2 linked regions of the Parashewanella spongiae genome follow. The main gene of each other region encodes a partner of the protein of the gene in region 2 in a complex. Links are inferred from orthologs where the notes say so. Each region holds a gene or a part of one and is shown on either strand. Other genes may lie near its edges. The genes, in order: nlpI and prc.

Evidence for each region.
Region 1: the proteins of prc (region 2) and nlpI are in contact, whole or in part, in a solved structure (PDB 5WQL), measured with the Escherichia coli proteins. The link is inferred for Parashewanella spongiae from one-to-one orthologs.

What each region holds. Positions count from the first base shown.
Region 1 is NZ_CP037952.1:4,579,456-4,588,705, forward strand. Bases 2,925-5,842 are described here. They hold nlpI (lipoprotein NlpI), read right to left. Parts: upstream 4,863-5,842; coding sequence 3,987-4,862; downstream 2,925-3,986. Other genes in these bases: E2I05_RS18180 (acetolactate synthase large subunit), read left to right, coding at 2,925-3,594; ltrA (group II intron reverse transcriptase/maturase), read right to left, coding at 5,368-5,842. In the rest of the region: E2I05_RS18175 (hypothetical protein), read right to left, coding at 1-1,786; more of E2I05_RS18180, read left to right, coding at 1,957-2,924; more of ltrA, read right to left, coding at 5,843-6,648; E2I05_RS18195 (hypothetical protein), read right to left, coding at 7,154-7,411; pnp (polyribonucleotide nucleotidyltransferase), read right to left, coding at 7,619-9,250. UniProt on the Escherichia coli protein: May be involved in cell division. May play a role in bacterial septation or regulation of cell wall degradation during cell division. Negatively controls the production of extracellular DNA (eDNA).
Region 2 is NZ_CP037952.1:3,005,319-3,014,614, forward strand. Bases 3,742-6,705 are described here. They hold prc (carboxy terminal-processing peptidase), read right to left. Parts: upstream 6,263-6,705; coding sequence 4,220-6,262; downstream 3,742-4,219. Other genes in these bases: pepN (aminopeptidase N), read right to left, coding at 3,742-3,747; proQ (RNA chaperone ProQ), read right to left, coding at 6,467-6,705. In the rest of the region: E2I05_RS11740 (DUF1302 domain-containing protein), read right to left, coding at 1-553; E2I05_RS11745 (DUF2835 domain-containing protein), read right to left, coding at 859-1,074; more of pepN, read right to left, coding at 1,189-3,741; more of proQ, read right to left, coding at 6,706-7,144; E2I05_RS11765 (GAF domain-containing protein), read right to left, coding at 7,388-7,864; E2I05_RS11770 (YebG family protein), read right to left, coding at 7,934-8,212; E2I05_RS11775 (BCCT family transporter), read right to left, coding at 8,312-9,296. UniProt on the Escherichia coli protein: Involved in the cleavage of a C-terminal peptide of 11 residues from the precursor form of penicillin-binding protein 3 (PBP3). May be involved in protection of the bacterium from thermal and osmotic stresses.

The sequences.
Region 1 (9,250 bases), 1.6 Mb from region 2 along the record:
CTAATCGAAATGCTCTAGAACTATATGCACCCGCTAGCGGTTCATCATCATAGAACCGAACAAATTCGCCATCAAATAAGTGCAACTCCCAATCATAAGGGGTACTGGAGTATTGACCATGATCGTTCACTTCAACCCCAACAAGTGGAGCAATGATATTATCTGCATGTTTTAGTAGCTTAACTTTTATTTTTTCAGTGTTATAAATTACCGGTTTTTGTCCTTCATCCCTAAGAGTTGCACTTTTTTTCCCAAGTAACCATTGAGGAGTGCACCCCAAAACTAAACATAAAGCACAAAAATCAATGACATTAATGACGCTATTTTCTTTGCGCACCCATGGCATAATGTGCTCTTTGCGGGGATCAATGAGTAGGCTCGTTTTTCTATCTGTTAATCCTTCGGCTGTAATCCTATCATCCAATCGTCCAATAAACCGCTGGTGAGCCTTCGTATCTTTAAAACGAATATAAGGAGACAAGCGAGTACCACTTAAAAAAGTAATAATACTTTTAGGCAAAGTCTTACTTAGTCCAGTATGTATATAACTTCGGACTTGTCGTTGTGGTAAGTTTACAATAGCAATCTCACCGTTGTATTTTGTTGGCATCGCTTCGCTATCAATTGCACTGCCAGTGCCATTCATTAAGAATTGAGGTCTATACTTGCAAACAACAGCTATTGCTGCAATTTCAGCGATATACACTCTGCGTAATTGCTTGCCTTTGGCTGAAGGAGACAAAAGCTTTATCAAATGTGGTGCATCGGCCACCTTGCTCGACACATCGGTGCTGTACTGACTTGAGTCTTTGCAAGCTTGAAGTATTCTTTGATGCAATGCCTGCATATTCGGAAAGTTGTGGGGATCAAAGCATGCCCTTGGTGGATATTTATCCATAAAAGAGGCAATTGAAGAGCTGAAAGTCGTTTTCCTTTCTTTGGGTGAAAAAGATTCAATTTCTAATGCTAACGCGATTAATTGCTTCTTAGTGTTAGGAAGGCCAAAATCAGAAACAATAAGATCTGTGGTGCTGGATAAATTGTCTTGGATTACAGCATTTGAACTCAATGGAACTTGAACAGGCTGTTCAAGTACAGGTGAAATAGATTGACCTTCTATTTCGCCTGCTTCTGTCATGTCTACATCGGTTACTTGAAGATTGTCTTGACCCGATTCTCTCCCCATCATTGCATCATTTGCAGCACTCTCAACTGACAACTTGCAAATATCTGAATAGTTGTGCTCTTCACACCATACATTGAGCTCTTCTTGTGAAAAATTTTGTTCTTTTCCAATAACTATCGGAAAAACGTTAAGATCTAATAATCGTTCATCAACCATATCAGTAGATAAGAAGCTTTTCACTTCTTCTATATGTTCCTCATGAACATGGTGCAACAAGTAAATTAACTCTGGCTTCATCCGATAAGCTCCTCCGGCTTCAATACTTCTGCACTTTCTTTGTATTCCTTCAAAAATGGACAAACGTTGTTTTATTTCTAGCCCTGTTAAAACTCCTAACGTTGAACAGTATGCCGCTTCAACTAGCAACTCCACCTCAGGAATACTGTTTGTCAAAAACTGATCCTCCATGAACTCGAGTGATTCTGACTCACCTTCAATACCAATTGGCGTGGTTTCAACTCTAATTGGTAAAGTATTTTGATGGAACTGAGCGACTACGCTGCTGGAGGGTTCAACACTTGCATTCCCCACCGATGTCTCTGTTACGCAATTATATTCTTCAACAGCATTGGAACTAACATTTGTCACGGATGAAATCATAAGAACACAATTATTTCATTAGAAGTAATACCATTTAATTTATCAATTGTTTGCTTAATGGAGAGTAAACATAGGATATGAAATAGCATTTATAACTTTATTCCTACATCAGAAAAGTTTCTATTACCTATACTTTGCCTTAAACCTAACACCTAAGGAACCAATACGAAATGAAGACCTCCGACTTGTTTGTAAAAGCGTTAGAAAATGAAGGCGTTGAATATATTTATGGTATTCCTGGTGAAGAAAATCTCGATTTTTTGAATTCACTCAAAAACTCTCCGATTAAACTTATTCTTACTCGTCATGAACAGACTGCGGGATTCATGGCCGCCACTTATGGCAGGCTCACTGGTAAGCCGGGGGTATGCCTATCAACATTGGGGCCTGGTGCCACGAACTTTGTTACCGCCGCCGCCTACGCTCAACTTGGTGCGATGCCGATGATTATGTTAGGTGGCCAAAAACCAATAAGAACAAGCAACCAAGGCCGATTTCAGTTAGTGGATGTTGTTGGATTAATGAAGCCAATTACCAAGTATTCCGAACAAATCTCCGATGGCAGTAACGTTTCTTGCGTGATTAGAGACACCTTTAGGATTTGCAGTGAAGAACGCCCTGGGGCGGCATATATTGAGCTTCCTGAAGACATTGCCCAAACTGACACAAACACTACCGTTTTCGATGTTATCGATTATCAATTGCCTCAAGCAACTGACGAAAGCCTCAATAAAGCGGTGAAAATGATTCAAGAAGCAAACATGCCACTTCTGTTGATCGGCGCTGGAGCTAACCGGAAGCATTCCACCAAAGCTCTTACGGACTTTATTAACAAAACTGGGATCTATTTTTTTAATACCCAAATGGGAAAAGGCGTGATTGATGAAAGACATCCTCAATGCCTCGGCACCGCAGCACTGTCAAAGGATGATTTTTTACATTGTGCCATTGACCGCGCAGATCTTATTGTCAATGTTGGACACGATATTATTGAAAAACCGCCATTTTTAATGAAAAAAGGCGGTACTAAAGTTATTCACATTAATACTTGTTCTGCAAGAAACGATGAAGTTTACTTCCCTCAGCAAGTAATAGTCGGAGACATTAATTACAGCGTTGAGCAGTTAACGAGGCGGCTAAACACCCTATGTCAGAACTCAGATTATTTCAGGCGAGTTAAAGATTATGTCAGTGAAAAAATAGCCAAATATGCTGACGATGAACGCTTCCCGATGCTGCCCCAACGATTAGTAAAAATTCTTCGAGAAACATTAGACGATGCAGATATTATCACTCTAGATAACGGCATTTATAAGATATGGTTTGCTAGAAATTACCCTTGTTATAGCAACAATACACTACTGCTGGATAACGCACTTGCCACAATGGGGGCGGGATTGCCGTCAGCGCTCGTAGCAAAACAACTTAATCCGACCAAAAAAGTCATCTCTGTTAATGGTGATGGTGGGTTTATGATGAACTCACAAGAATTAGAAACTGCTGTTCGAATGAATTTAAATCTGGTTGTGATTATTTTAAATGACAGTGCTTACGGAATGATCAAATGGAAACAAGAAGGCAAAGGTTTCGATGACTACGGGCTAGATTTTAACAACCCCGACTTTGTCGCTTATGCGAATAGTTTTGGTGCAATCGGCCATCGTCCTATTGATCATAATGACTTTTTGAATATTTTATCAAATGCACTTAACTCATCAGGAGTTCACGTAATCGATTTACCAATTGATTACTCAATGAACCATCAAATATTGAATATCATCACTAAAGAGAGTCAATGCATTATTTGAACATTGTTAATTGGGAACGCCCTCTAAACCAAGGGCGTAAGAAAAGACTTGCGCCCTTGGGTCTGTTGATCTTTCGTGATTGTTTTTGCAGCGATAAATTGGTTATTTTATGCAAGGCAGAGTTTGTGAGGTTTGGTTATTATCGACATACAAAACTGTCGTTACTTCGTTTCCAAATAAGAAAACGATAACGCAGCACCTTTTATTTAGAAAGAGCGACCAATTTACGCTCTCTCTTTTTTCGATGCTTTTGAGCATTCACTGTTCTGTGTTGTGACCAGCTCACTTAGATGGCTAAGCATCACTGCTCACGCCTTGAACAGATAAATGCTCAAATAGCACAAAATTTAATCCTGAAAGATCAACAGACCCTAACCATTTATTATTGTGGTTTATTCTCGCTCAAGGTTAATCAGCTCAATTCCTGCGTAGCGATATTCAACAAAATAATGCACTTCTGTAGCTAATGTTAACTTCAACCACTGCGCTGCTTTAGCCTTGTTACCATTTAAAGCCGCTTGTTTCGCCATATAAAAATACGCTTCACACAAATGTTCTGCATAAACTTTTTCTGCTGGTACGCCTTCTATATCAATATTCAATTTTGCGTGTTCCAGTAATTGATACTCTGAAATATCACCTAAGTAATAATCTACAATTGAGGTTGACCATTCGTCATCATTCAGAGTTTGACGATGTTTTTTGAGTTCAATTGATGCCGCGTCAGCGTCTTGTTCACGTTGAACGATATACAGCCATAATGAACGATAGCCATCCTTCGGGTTTGCCTCATAAAAGGTTTTCAAATCCGTAAAAGCGAGATCATTACGACCACCATAATACAATGAAATACCACGGTTAAGATGAGCATAGTCATAATTGGGAGCGAGTTCTAATACCGCATCAAAAGCTTCATAGGCGTTATTAAAATTACCTTCTTGCGTGTAATAAATACCTAAAAAATTGTAGGCATCCGCTAAAGTAGGTTCTAATTTTAATGCTTGCTGAAAATCATAGCGAGCCAATAACCTCAGCCCAACTTTGTCGTATGACACACCGCGCTCATAATGAAATCTTGCCTTTTGCTCCTGAGTGAGTTTTACCGTAGTTAATATTTCATTTAATCTGGCGATATTAATTTCAGCTTTTTGCTCCGGCAACGCAGGCTCGATTAACAAAGCAGTCGTATTATTTGTTGATACGCAACCAACAAGTAGATTCATGCCAAGTACAGCCAAAAGAACATGCAAGTTTCGTTTCATTAAGATAAGCCTTTGAAATGGTAAAAACTGCTTCATCATATCAATTCATCGAAGAAACAGCCATGCAAACCTATTTCTTCAATAATAATACCAATTACAGTAATTAACTTCCCACTCAGCAAGAGCTAAAGGATTTCAGTACAAGGCGCAAGTTTGAAGTACTATATACCCTAACGGCCGCCATACAAAACTGGCGTTCAACGCACTTAGTGCTTTTGTCGGGATAATTCAAAAACTTGTAACCTAGTAATGGAATCCTTTAGCCTTGCCCTTCGGGAGCTTGTATGTGTTCAAATTACTACGCAAAATTGTCTCAACGTAGCAATGTAATGACGACAGTTTTGTATGTCGGTAATAACTATGTCTTCATCAATTTCACTTGTACTTTGAAGTAGAGTAGGCTACTGGCTTCGCTATCGCTTATCCAGCAGCCCCTCTTCGATTCCGTGCATGAGGTTTTCCCTCACACGGCTCTGTTGTTACACTTCTCTCAGCCCCTTCACTTTGCTTATCATCTTGTCGTGGGTAAATACTCAAGACCAGCTTGGCGTAATTTTTCGTAAGCACCTCGTGATAGATACTTGCTTCGACGTTGACTTAAGCGACGATGCCAGCGATAGAACCGGTTTACTACAAATCCATTTATTCTGAAAAATACACCTCTGGGATAACCTATCCCACCAAAATAGTGTTTCCATCCCCTCAGAACTTGATTAACCTTATTTATCAGTACGCCAAGTGTATTTGAGGTTCGGTGTTTCACTATGTCTCTGATTTTATTTTTCAGCTTTGTTTGGCTCTTCTTAGACGCCTCTATCTTGATGTAACTGGTGCCTTTGATGAGGCCTGTGATCCGTTGAAAGTTAAAACCGAGGAAATCAAACTCATTCATCAGCTTTCCCATATCCACACAGTGGGTTTTACTTTGATTTAGCTTCAGACCTTCATCACTTAATTGCTGTGTTATCCAGTCCAGTTGCTCTTGTGTGTAGGTTTGCTTATGAAGTACAACAAAATCATCTGCATAGGTAACGATTTTACACGGTGTTTTTTCGTGTATTTTCAAACAGAAATCGTTGAGATAGATGTTAGCCAGTAGTGGAGAGATAACTCCGCCTTGCGGAGTGCCACATCGGCTTGCTTCTATTCGCCATTTTCTGTTGACCGTCTCTATGCTGATGGGCGCTTTGATAAAGCTTTTCAGTAAACTCAGAAAGCTGCTGTCGCTTATTCGCCTTTCTATTTTTGTCATCAACTTAGCGTGCGGGATGGTATCGAAATAGGCACTCAAGTCAGCATCGAGTACGTGCTGGTAGCCTTGTTTTAGGCTCATTTCAATGACTTTTACCGCTTGCTGGGCGCTTCGACATGGTCGGTAGCCATAACTGTGTTCATGTAAATGAGGTTCGTAGACGGGTTGCATCACTATTGTCATCGCCATTTGCACAATTCTGTCACTGATTATCGGGATCCCAAGTTTCCGCGTTTTGCCGTTGTCTTTGAGTATTTCTACTCGTTTGACTGGGCTAGGTCGATAGTTTTTCTGTTGTAATTGAGTTTGAATTTCTTTTAACAGCGCAACGACTTTCTTTTGCTGCTCTAGATAACTGAATGTGATGCCATCAATTCCTGCTCCGCCTTTATTGGCTTTGCATCGTCGATAGGCTTCTTCGAGTATATCTAGGCGACTGAGTTTATCGTACAAGCTGTAAAATCGTAGCTCCGAGTTAAGCTTTGAGCGTAAGTAAAGTTTTCGCTGTAATATTCTGATATTTACTGGAGTGTTAGCCATATGGCAATTTCACCTCAAAAGTTACGTTAAAAAACGGGTGTAACACTGAGCCCCTTCCCTGATGTGAAGTTATGTTGTCTTCACGGTTAACGGTACTATGGGCTCATCCGACTGCCTGAGCGCCCTATCTGAAATTTCGGTTTACCTTATATTCGGATAGTGGAAGTCACTACCTTCCAACACTCAGGCTCTCCCACGTTCACTTTATTTCCTTCAATACATGCCACTTCATATTACGCCGGAAGATCAAACAGATGCATTTACCAGTTGCTTCTCTGTTTGTGTCAGGGTTCGTCAACTAGGAAAGACTCCCCATCTTCATTTTTTGATTTACGACGCTTAACTGAATTCGCTTGATGCTGCGGCCTACATTGCATCTCAACCTTTATTCAAGGCCTTTGTCACAGGGCTTCATGTCATAGCGGTTACCCATTATGCATGCCCGTCAGATTTCGGGATGAACTGGTAATTATCCCGTCAGGTACGTTTCAACCTGATGGACTTATTATAAATAATAACGTTGCTGTCTCTGGTTTATGGCCATGTAATCGCTTGGCTGCGTATACGTTGAGACAAATCCCGCAACAGAATAAAGCGCTTCGTGGCGCTCCCTAGAAACATCAGTTGACTGCGTTCTCAAGCGTAGAAAAAATGGCTGATAGTAAGGCGTAGCTTGCAGCAAATAGTTTATTCTACTTGCAAAAGTTACAACGCAGATAGCAGTCATTTTAGCAAGCTTGTGAGCGTAGAGCACTTCACTCATTGGGTGAAAGCCTAGATGATAAAGTCATCTTATTGCTCAAACAGTTACTCATATACTCAGCGTTCAGTTGATGTTTTAGGTTGAACACATACATAGCTCTGAGCTGGGAATTTAATTACTGTAATTGGTATAAAACCATCAAAAAGACATAAAAAAAGGAGATCCTAAGATCTCCTTCATATATACCAATACAATGCCGTTTGAGTATTACTCAGCAGCAGGCTTTGCTTCTTTAATCGATAGACGAACGCGACCTTGGCGATCGACTTCCATTACTTTTACATCGACTTCTTGATTCACTTCTAAGTGATCGGAAACGTTAGCAACACGTTCTTCACTAATTTGTGAAATGTGTACTAGACCATCTTTACCTGGAAGAATGTTAACAAAAGCACCGAAATCGACGATACGGATAACTTTACCTTTGTAGATAGTACCAACTTCAACTTCTGAAGTAAGCTCTTCGATGCGACGAATAGCTTCACGAGTGTCATCGCCACTTGCAGAAGCAATACGTACTGTACCATCATCATCCAATTCAATCGTGGTGTTGGTTTCTTCAGTTAATGCACGAATTACCGCGCCACCTTTACCGATAACATCACGGATTTTTTCAGGATTGATTTTGATCGTTGTGATACGTGGAGCATGATCAGAAATTTCTTCACGATGTGAACCTATCGCTGAATCCATCACGTTCAAGATATGAATACGAGCACCAAGCGCTTGTTGCAGAGCGATGTCCATAATCTCTTTAGTGATACCTTCAATTTTGATATCCATCTGAAGAGCTGTGATACCGCCGTTTGTTCCAGCAACTTTAAAGTCCATATCACCAAGGTGATCTTCATCTCCCAAGATGTCAGAAAGTACAACGAAATCGTCGCCTTCTTTAACAAGACCCATAGCAATACCTGCAACAGAAGTCTTGATAGGTACACCGGCATCCATAAGAGCCAATGAAGTACCACAAACAGAAGCCATTGAGCTCGAACCATTTGATTCAGTGATTTCAGAAACAACGCGAACACTGTATGGGAATTCTGATTCAGAAGGCATTACCGCCTTCATGCCACGCCAAGCTAATTTACCATGACCGATTTCACGACGCTTAGGTGAGCCTACCATGCCTGTTTCACCCACTGAATACGGAGGGAAATTATAGTGAAGCATGAAACGGTTTACACGCTCACCCATGATGCTGTCAATTTTCTGTGCATCACGTTCAGTACCGAGCGTACAAGTCACAAGCGCCTGAGTTTCACCACGTGTAAATACTGCACTACCGTGAGTACGCGGTAATACACCTGCCAACACGTTCAACGCGCGGATCATGTCTGGTTCACGACCATCGATACGTGGTTCACCACGGATAATACGACCACGAACAATATTCTTTTCTAAGCTACTTAATAAGTCGTCAACGGTTCTTAAACAAACATCTGGGTTTGCTTCAAGTAATGCTTCTTTAGCCGCATTTTTAACTTCAGTTACGGCATCACGACGCTCATGCTTAGCAACGATGTTATAAGCTTCGCCGATGCCATTTTCCGCTAAATCAGCAATTTTCGCTTTTAACTCTTCATCTACCGCTGGAGCTGTCCATTCCCACTCAGGAGTATTAACTTCAGCTTTAAACTCTTTAATCGCATTAACGACAACTTGTTGCTGTTCATGACCATAAACTACAGCACCAAGCATGATTTCTTCAGCCAAAGCATCGGCTTCTGACTCAACCATCAAAACTGCTGAATCAGTACCTGAAACAACAAGATCCAGCTGGCTGTCTGCCATTGAATCAACAAGTGGGTTAAGCGTGTATTCACCATTCACATAACC
Region 2 (9,296 bases):
AAACAAAAGCATCAAGTAAACGGATATCTTTACACTGAACCTCAGAGGCCTTTTTATCTTCACAGGCATCAAACTGCTTACCTGTTAGTTGATTTGTATAGCCAAAATCACCATCGATCAGTTTACGGTCATAAAAATATGAACCACGAACAAATACACCATAGTTCTTATACTCTAGGGATAACTCATGCAAACCTTTAAAGATTTCAGAAGTGGTATCACCTTTAGCATAAAGAAGATTACTTAAATCATTATTACTCGAATAAGAACCTTCTTGCTGCCAAATTTCAGTATTAGGATAAATTGTATTACCTAAAGCTGTGTAGTTAGCAAAATCAAAGCGTGGGTGATTAACCTTACCAATTTGATCTTTCCAATCTCTGTCCGATACGCGCCAGCTAGCACCAACGGTGAAAGTTGAATCGAAAGTACCTTTGACCTCACCCCAATTAAAAGACGCTGCATTTGCTGTAGACATCATTCCTAGAGATATTGCCGACGCTACCCCCAAAGCAATCGCCGACCGATTAAAACTATGCTGAAACTTGTTCATTGTTGTAATTCTCCGTAACCTGCTAATTATTTAATATATGCCAACTTCTTGTTAGCACACAGGTAACATTATTGTTACAGCATTCAATACCAATGAGCAAGATGTAATACGTTAAAAAAAGCCTTAAGTTTTAAGCAGCATTAAACAAATTGATGTTAATTTTTATACAGGCGTTTAAATGACGGTGTTGCATGAGGTTATGATGTTGTACTTTTCACGTAAGATGCTAATTAATTAGACTTAATTACGACCACATCTGACCAGTTTGAAAAACAGAAATAAAACCACAGTTTAAAGTATTTACTCTAAATAGGTTTTAGAGATTTAAAATTATTTTGATTATCAAGAGTTAATTGAAACTGCCCTCTTATACCCGATTCACTTAAAAATGGTAAAAAATGTCGTGCATGAATATGAAGGCAACGCCCATGAACATCAATAACTTCTACGCGATCAGCATTTCCTTTATAAAAACGTAGAAACTCCTGAGAAGTTATTGATAAAGAAAAATAAAATTCCATAAGATTTATGCTCTACTCAATAAAAAGCGACATCGAAAACGATGCCGCTTACAAAACTAAATATACTTCTTTTGATACTCGAAAAAATCTACCTAATCAGAATCTAAATGACTATCAGCTTAAAGCTCGTGATACTTTTTCATACAAATCTTTTGACAGATTAGGTAAATCTAACAACCCTTGTAAGCAGTGTTTTATTTTCGCTTGTCTCAACTCGTCAAACTTAGAAAATTGAATGAGTGGTGTGATAATGCGTGCCGCCACTTGTGGGTTCACACCATTCAACAACTTCAAGGTTTCGGTGATAAACTCATAACCTCTACCATCAGCTCTATGAAACTGTTCAATGTTAGCGGCGGCAAAAGTCCCAAGTAATGACCGAACTCTATTTGGATTTTGGTAACTGAAAGCAGCATGCTCTGTTAATGCTTTAAGGCTATCAATTACCTTTTCGGATTTATCCACAGCTTGCAGCATAAACCACTTGTCCATTACTAATGGAGTTTTGTTCCACTTTTCTTCAAAGCGAGCCATTAAGACTTCATAACAGCGTACTTCACCATTACTTGCTGCTTTAAGTGCCGCTAGAGAATCTGTCATGTTATCAGCATGCATAAACTGGAATTCAATAAGTGCTTCGTATTGCTCACCGACTCGACTCAGCCAATACAAACACGCATTCTTGAGTGCTCTTGCTTGTACTGTATCTTGATCTTTTAAATCGTGATATCTCGCATTTAACTCATCTTCACAGGCAACCCCAAGTTCATCAACTGTAAATTGGCGGGCAAGCAATAGCTTATCTAAATCGACTGTACTTACTTGTTCAATTAATTCACTTACTGAAGGTAGATTCATAACTTCAGCAATTAAAGCAGGATCAAGCATAGGATCAAGTATTAAACCACGGAATGCATCTTGGACTAATGAACCGACCTGCATCGCTTGACCGTTTTCTAGTGCCGCAACACAACCCCATACTGTTTTGCTGAATAAACTCACCGATGCTTCCCATCGAGCAACTTCATTTGTCGCATAACGCATCAAATGTGCTAAATGATCGGCTGTATACTCATAGTCAATTTTTACAGGAGCTGAAAAGTTTTGTAATAAAGATGCCGTAGGTTGACTGTCAATACCTTCAAAGGTAAAAATCTGTTGTTGTTCTGTGAAACTTAGCACGTCAGAAAACAAACTATTACCTTTCGAATCTATAAGTTCAATATCAAAAGGAATATGCATGGCTTCAGTATTATTGCCGGCAACAGTAGGCCTGTTTTGAGATAACACTAGTTTGTATACTCGAGTCTGCTCGTTATATTCTTCACTGACAGTGACTATAGGTGTACCAGCTTGGCTATACCATAATCGAAATTGTCGTAAATCAACGCCGCTCGCGGTTTCCATTGCACTTACAAAATCATCACAAGTGACCGCTTGGCCATCGTGCCGTTTAAAATACAACTCCATGCCCTTCTGAAACTTAGTTTCGCCAAGCAGCGTGTGCATCATACGAATGACTTCAGCACCTTTATCGTATACCGTAACAGTATAAAAATTATTCATCTCAATAACAGATTCAGGCCGAATTGGGTGTGCCATTGGCCCAGCATCTTCAGCAAACTGTTGGTTACGAACAACTTTAATCGCATGGATACGATTAACCGCTCTTGAACCAACGTCAGAGCTAAACTCTTGATCTCTAAATACTGTTAATCCTTCTTTGAGGCTTAGTTGAAACCAATCACGACAAGTTACTCTGTTACCAGTCCAATTGTGAAAGTATTCATGACCAATAACTGATTCAATGCCATGAAAATCTTGATCTGTCGCACTTTCTGTATCTGCAAGTACATATTTTGTATTGAAAACATTTAACCCTTTGTTTTCCATTGCACCCATATTGAAAAAATCAACGGCGACGATCATATAAATATCAAGATCGTATTCAAGATTAAAACGGGTTTCATCCCATTCCATAGACTTTTTAAGTGAAGCCATTGCATGATTAGCTTTATTAAGGTTTCCTTTATCTACAAATACCTGAAGTTCAACTTCACGCGCAGATCGCGTTGTAAAAGAGTCTTTTAGTTGATCAAAGTCGCCTGCGACTAATGCAAATAAATAACTTGGTTTTGGATAAGGGTCTTGCCATGATGCAAAATGACGTCCGTTGTTTAATTCACCTTTATCTAATAAATTTCCGTTACTAAGTAAGAACGGGAAATCTTCTTTATCGGCTTCAATACGTACATCGAACTTTGCAAGCACATCCGGACGATCAAGGTAATATGTAATACAACGGAAGCCTTCTGCTTCACATTGGGTGCAATAGGCACCATCAGACAAGTAAAGCCCTTCTAATGAAGTATTTTTTCCTGGTTCAAGCTTGGTAATTATCTCTAATTCAAAGCTATCAAGAATTGTCTGGATGATGAGTTTTTCATTTAATATTTGGTGTTCAACTGCATTGTTATTAATTTTAACCGATACTAACTCTAATGAATTACCATCAAGTTCTAAGCGAGTAGCTTCTTTATTTTTTTTAACTACTTGGCTGATGGCTGTCACATATGTGTAGGGTTCATTTAGATCAAAGTTAAGTTGAATATGATCTATAGTGAAATCTGGTGCACTATAGTCTTTTAGATATTTTGCTTGTAGCTGTGACATAGTGGTCCTATATTATCGTTATACCAATTACAGTAATTAATCTCTCACTCAGCAAGAGCTAAAGGGTTTCAGTACAAGGCACAAGCTCGAAGTACTATATTCCCTTCGGCCGCCATACAAAACTGGCGTTCAACGCACTTAGTGCTTTTGTCGGGATAATTCAAGTGCTTGAAACGCAGTAATGGAACCCTTTAGCCTTGCCTTTCGGGAGCTTGTATGTGCTCAAATTACTTCTCAAAATTGTCTTGACGTAGCAATGTAATAACGACAGTTTTGTATGTCGGTAACAACTATGCCTTCATCAATTTCGATTGCACTTTGAGCACATACATAGCCCTGAGTTGAGCATTTAATTTCTGTAATTGGTATTAGTTTAAAATGTTAAAAAACGCGCTAAAGGCGCGTTTTTTTGTAAAGTCTTACTTAACCTCAGCTCTGAGTAAGCAACCCTCAGGTTATTTACACTATTTAATCAATGTTTTTTCTTACTTGCATCTACTAAATCGAGAGTAATGTCTGCTGTCTGTTCAAGTAGCGGATCAGACTTATCTTCTTTATCATCAAGCTTTGCGAGTTCGTCTAAATCAGCAAATGGTTTTTTCCCTTCCACTAATCGACGCTCGTTTGCTCTAGTTAGAGACTTAGAGTCGATATCTTTCTGTTTCGCTAATCGTTCACTTTCTACCAATGAAACACTTTTTTCATCACGTCTTTTACGATAATCAGCAATGTCTTGAGCTATATAACCAAACTCTACGTTTGTTTTTATACGTGACTCATACTTAGCCGTAAGCCGTTTTATCAAAGCAGGAGAAATGTCATCTACCTTCTTATAATCTGCTACAGGTACTTGATCCCATGGCAAAGCGTTTTCTTGTTCCGCTTCACCAAATTCCCCGGGTTTTAGCGCACTTGGGAACATAATATCTGGTGTCACACCTTTAAGCTGAGTACTGCCTCCATTGATACGGTAAAACTTTGCGATAGTATATTGAACATAACCAATTGGTTTATCATACATATCGTAAATACGCTCTAAGCCTTTATGTTGCTGAACAGTACCTTTTCCGAAAGTAGCTTCACCAACAATCAGGGCTCGACCATAATCCTGCAACGCAGCTGCAAAAATTTCAGAAGCAGATGCACTGTAACGGTCAACCATAACCGTTAATGGACCATCGTAGGTAACCGCGTTATTTTCATCTTTGTTTTGTACCACTTGACCACTAGCATAACGAACTTGAACAACAGGTCCTTTTTGGATGAACAGACCTGTTAATAACGTTGCTTCAGTTAATGCTCCACCACCATTACCACGTAAATCAATGATGATACCTTCAACCTTCTCAGCCTTTAATTTTGCTAACTCTTTAGAAACGTCTCTTGAAAGGTTCATATAAAAACCAGGGATATCAATTACACCTATTTTACGGTTTTTATATTGGCCAACATCACCTTCAATGACTTTCGAACTCGCAGCTCTATCTTCTAGTCGAATAGTATCTCGTGTAATCACAACATCAAGAGGTTTCGCACTGGATCCTGCCTTCTTTTGTAAAATTTGCAGTGTAACTTTGGTGCCCTTAGGTCCTTTAATCAGATCGACAACATCATCTAAACGCCAGCCGATGACATCAACTATCTTTTCACCATCTTGCCCTACACCGATAATTTTATCACCATCAGACAATTGTTCACTTTTTGCCGCTGGCCCACCATTTACTAAGCTACGGATCATGGTGTAATCGTCTTCTGCTTGCAAAACGGCACCAATTCCTTCCAGTTTCAAGTTCATTTCTTGTTGAAAGCGCTCAGCATTACGTGGAGATAAATAGCTTGTGTGTGCTTCGATGGTACGAGCAAACGAATTCATTACAATTTGAAATACATCTTCGCTATTGGTTTGAGTTAAACGCTTTAATGCGTTGTTATAGCGTTTAGATAAGATTTCAACAATCTCATCCCATTTTTTATCTGTAAGCTTTAAATTTAAAGCATCATATTTAACACGTTGACGCCACAATTCATGAATTTCATTAGTATTTTTAGGCCACTTGGCATCTTCACGATCAAACTGATATTGATCATTAGCTTTCGTGAAATCCATTTTGTTATCAAGTAGACTCAATGCGTAAACAAAGCCCTCATAGCGTCGATTTTGTACCAAATCATACATGGTATAGGCTTCAGTGAGATTACCCGTTTTAAGCATGTCATCAAAGTCATCAGCATATTTCTGAAAACCATCAACATCCGCTTGAGTTAATACATTGCGACGATAATCTAACAAAGAAAGGTAACGCTCAAAAATTCTTTCAGAAAACGCATCATCTAATACGAATCGATGGTAGTGAGTGCGGGTAAACAAATCAGTAATACGTTTACTGGTGACAGAGTGTTGTTGCTCTTGTTTTAAATCTGGTAACTCGCTGATCAAAATTTTGGGAGGAATAGCCCAGGCACTAAACCCGACTAAGATTGTGGCTAGAGACGTAGCCATCGTAAGTTTTCGCATCAACAAGTTACTCCTTTATTTGAGGCCTTTTATCTTTATATTCTATCCATTCTTAAACTAATTTTTGAAAAATAAAAAACTGCACATCATAACTGACACCCATGAATTCAATATCACAGGTGCCACATACAGTCTTTAAAATCTAGCACTTAAACTAGCTGTAAGGTATAGAACTTAAAGCTGAAAGATCAACTGACCTTCCTACTATAGTAAAATATGTTCAGCTTTAACTTTAACTGTTAAGCCACTGTCAAGTTGAACCATTACTTCTTCTTTATTTATTTCTGAAATAACACCAGAAACAGGAGATTTACCTAACTTTACGTTCACGCGCTGCGTTTTGCTTAGTTGAGACAATTCTGCTTGTACTAAATTAACCGGAGAACTCACTGTTTTATTTCCAGCAGGCTTTCCTTTTGATTGAACTTGCTTGAAATTACGATCATTACGAGGGCGTTTTGAAGCAGGCTTTCTTGTGGTTGTCTTATCTGACTTGGCGTCATCTGGTTTAGATGATTCAGCTTTGGCTGCTTTTTCTAATCGTCTAGCTTTAGCGCGCTCTTGGCTTTCTTTCAAACTTTTTTGAGCATGAGCAATGTGCTCTTCTTCTAGTTCACCACAAGGCTCACCAGATAAATCTACTCGAACTGCACCAGCCTTAATACTTTTAAGGTAACGCCAGCTACTGGTGTAACGTCTTAAAGCTACTCGAAGTTGAGTTTTACTGACTTTAGATTCATCAGCTAATTTTTCAGCCAAATCTTGAAACAAACCAATTTTTAACGGTTTCACTTCCCCTTCAGCGATAAAACACTGAGGAAAAGATTCATATAAATACGCTAAAATTGCATTAGTATCGGTCAACTTTTCTGTTGATTCCATTATTACTTCCACGTTTACTGGGACTACGGCCGTTTCAAGCAGTTGGTGTACGGTTCGTGTCGTTTATCATCGTAAAATTCTATTGAGCTTAAAGCCCAGTTTACTTCATATCAATAGCTATAAAGTGCTAATAAATAAAAAGTAACAAAATTCACCTATTCGAGCGACCTAACATTTTGTCATTACTGGCCGCAAGCAGCCGCCTATTATAAAGCTGATGCTTACAATTGCGACCCTGATTTATTAAATTTTGTGCATTTGTTGTGCAAATAGGCATTTTTCGAAGCTTTCAACGATTGTTTCAAGTCCATTTTGGTCTTGTTCATCGAAGCGAGAGAAGTTTGGACTATCAATATCAAGCACTGCAATAACTTTATCGTTTTGTATGACTGGAATTACAATTTCCGAATTGCTTGCGGAATCACAAGCAATATGTCCTTTAAATTGATGTACATCGGCAATACGCTGAATTTTATTTTCGGCAGCCGCTGTACCACAAACACCACGTCCCATTGGAATACGTACACAGGCAACTTTACCTTGAAAGGGCCCAAGTACCAGTTCATCATTCTTGGCGAGGTAAAAGCCTACCCAATTTATTTCACTAAGGTGTTCGTTTAATAATGCTGATAAATTAGCCATAGCAGCAATTAGATCAGTTTCGCCTTCAAACAACGCCAGAACTTGGCGGTTTAAAGTATCGTACAATTCAGACTTCATGTGTTTCCTTAAAATAAACAGCATCAATCTACAGCGATATCCCATGAATGAATATCTAGATTGGAGACATTAAGCTGCTTCTAGTTTTCTCTTAGTTTTTGGAGGTGTCTGTTTTACTGCAGATGCACCTTTGAGTAAAGCAAGTAAATCATCTTTATTAGAAGCAAGATAGAAAGATAGCTTTTCTACATCATTTTCTGCAATTTCCAAATCGGACTTTTCAATGAAAGGGATTAGATTGTCAGCTATGTCTAGCATTTTATCGTAAGCATCAGCTTCTTTTTTTGAAGTAAATGTCATTTTCTCTACCCCTTCCCTGATCACAACAAATTGAGTGACGACTGTCATAGCATCTCCGCACTGTATTTATACACAGTGATAGAGTGTCACAAGGCGGCTACACTTTGCAACACTCTTATAAAGAAAGACTCCCAACTATTCAAAGAATTATCTCAACAGATGTAAAAAGTGCATGTGTTTTTCGTATTGATCAATGATATCCCCAATAACCTGTACCTTGGTATATCCCATGATGTCATAATCCTGCCCGCCTTCATTCAAGAATACTTCCGCTCGAGAGTACTTCAAACTCGACTCATCACCTTCATCATTCGCGAAGCTGGGTTGTAAATTAGAACGTGAAATAATAGTGTACGTAAAATCACGTTCATCACCATGCAAAACTCTTAAAGAAGGCGAGCCTTTTCCATCAAGTTTTACTTCACTTTGCACGCCTTGTTTTTCAAGCTCATCTACCACGGCTCTCATAGCAGGCGTAGCGACTTCGACAATAAATTGCCTTACATCGGACTTACCGGAAAAACTCACCAAGTTAGCCAAACGGTCTTGCCACTGAATTAATTGTTTACCGACTTTTGGCGTTAATGTGGTTTGCGCCAAACTATCTTTTTTAGTGGCATCAATACCTAGTGCTTTAAACAGGCCATACATTGACACTAATAAAATTATTGAAAATGGCAATGCTGTCATGATAGTCGCTGTCTGCAATGCCTTAAGCCCACCTACTAGCATGAGAATTAATGCTACAGTACCAATCAAACTTGACCAAAAAATTCGTTGCCAAGTTGGCGTGTTACTATTTCCACCAGATGAAAGCATGTCGATAACCATGGCACTAGAATCAGAAGATGTAACAAAAAACAACACCACCATAATAATTGCGATAAAAGACAAAAGGCTGGAAAACGGAAAGTGCTCTAAGAATTTGAATAAAGCTAAAGAAACATCTTGCTGAACGACTGTTCCAAGGTCAACAGCACCTTGGTTCATGATCATATCAATCGCACTATTACCAAATACCGTCATCCAAATAAATGTGAGCAATGTGGGAACAAACAAGACTCCGCAAACAAATTCTCTGATTGTCCTGCCTTTAGATATTCGAGCAATGAACATTCCAACAAAAGGAGAC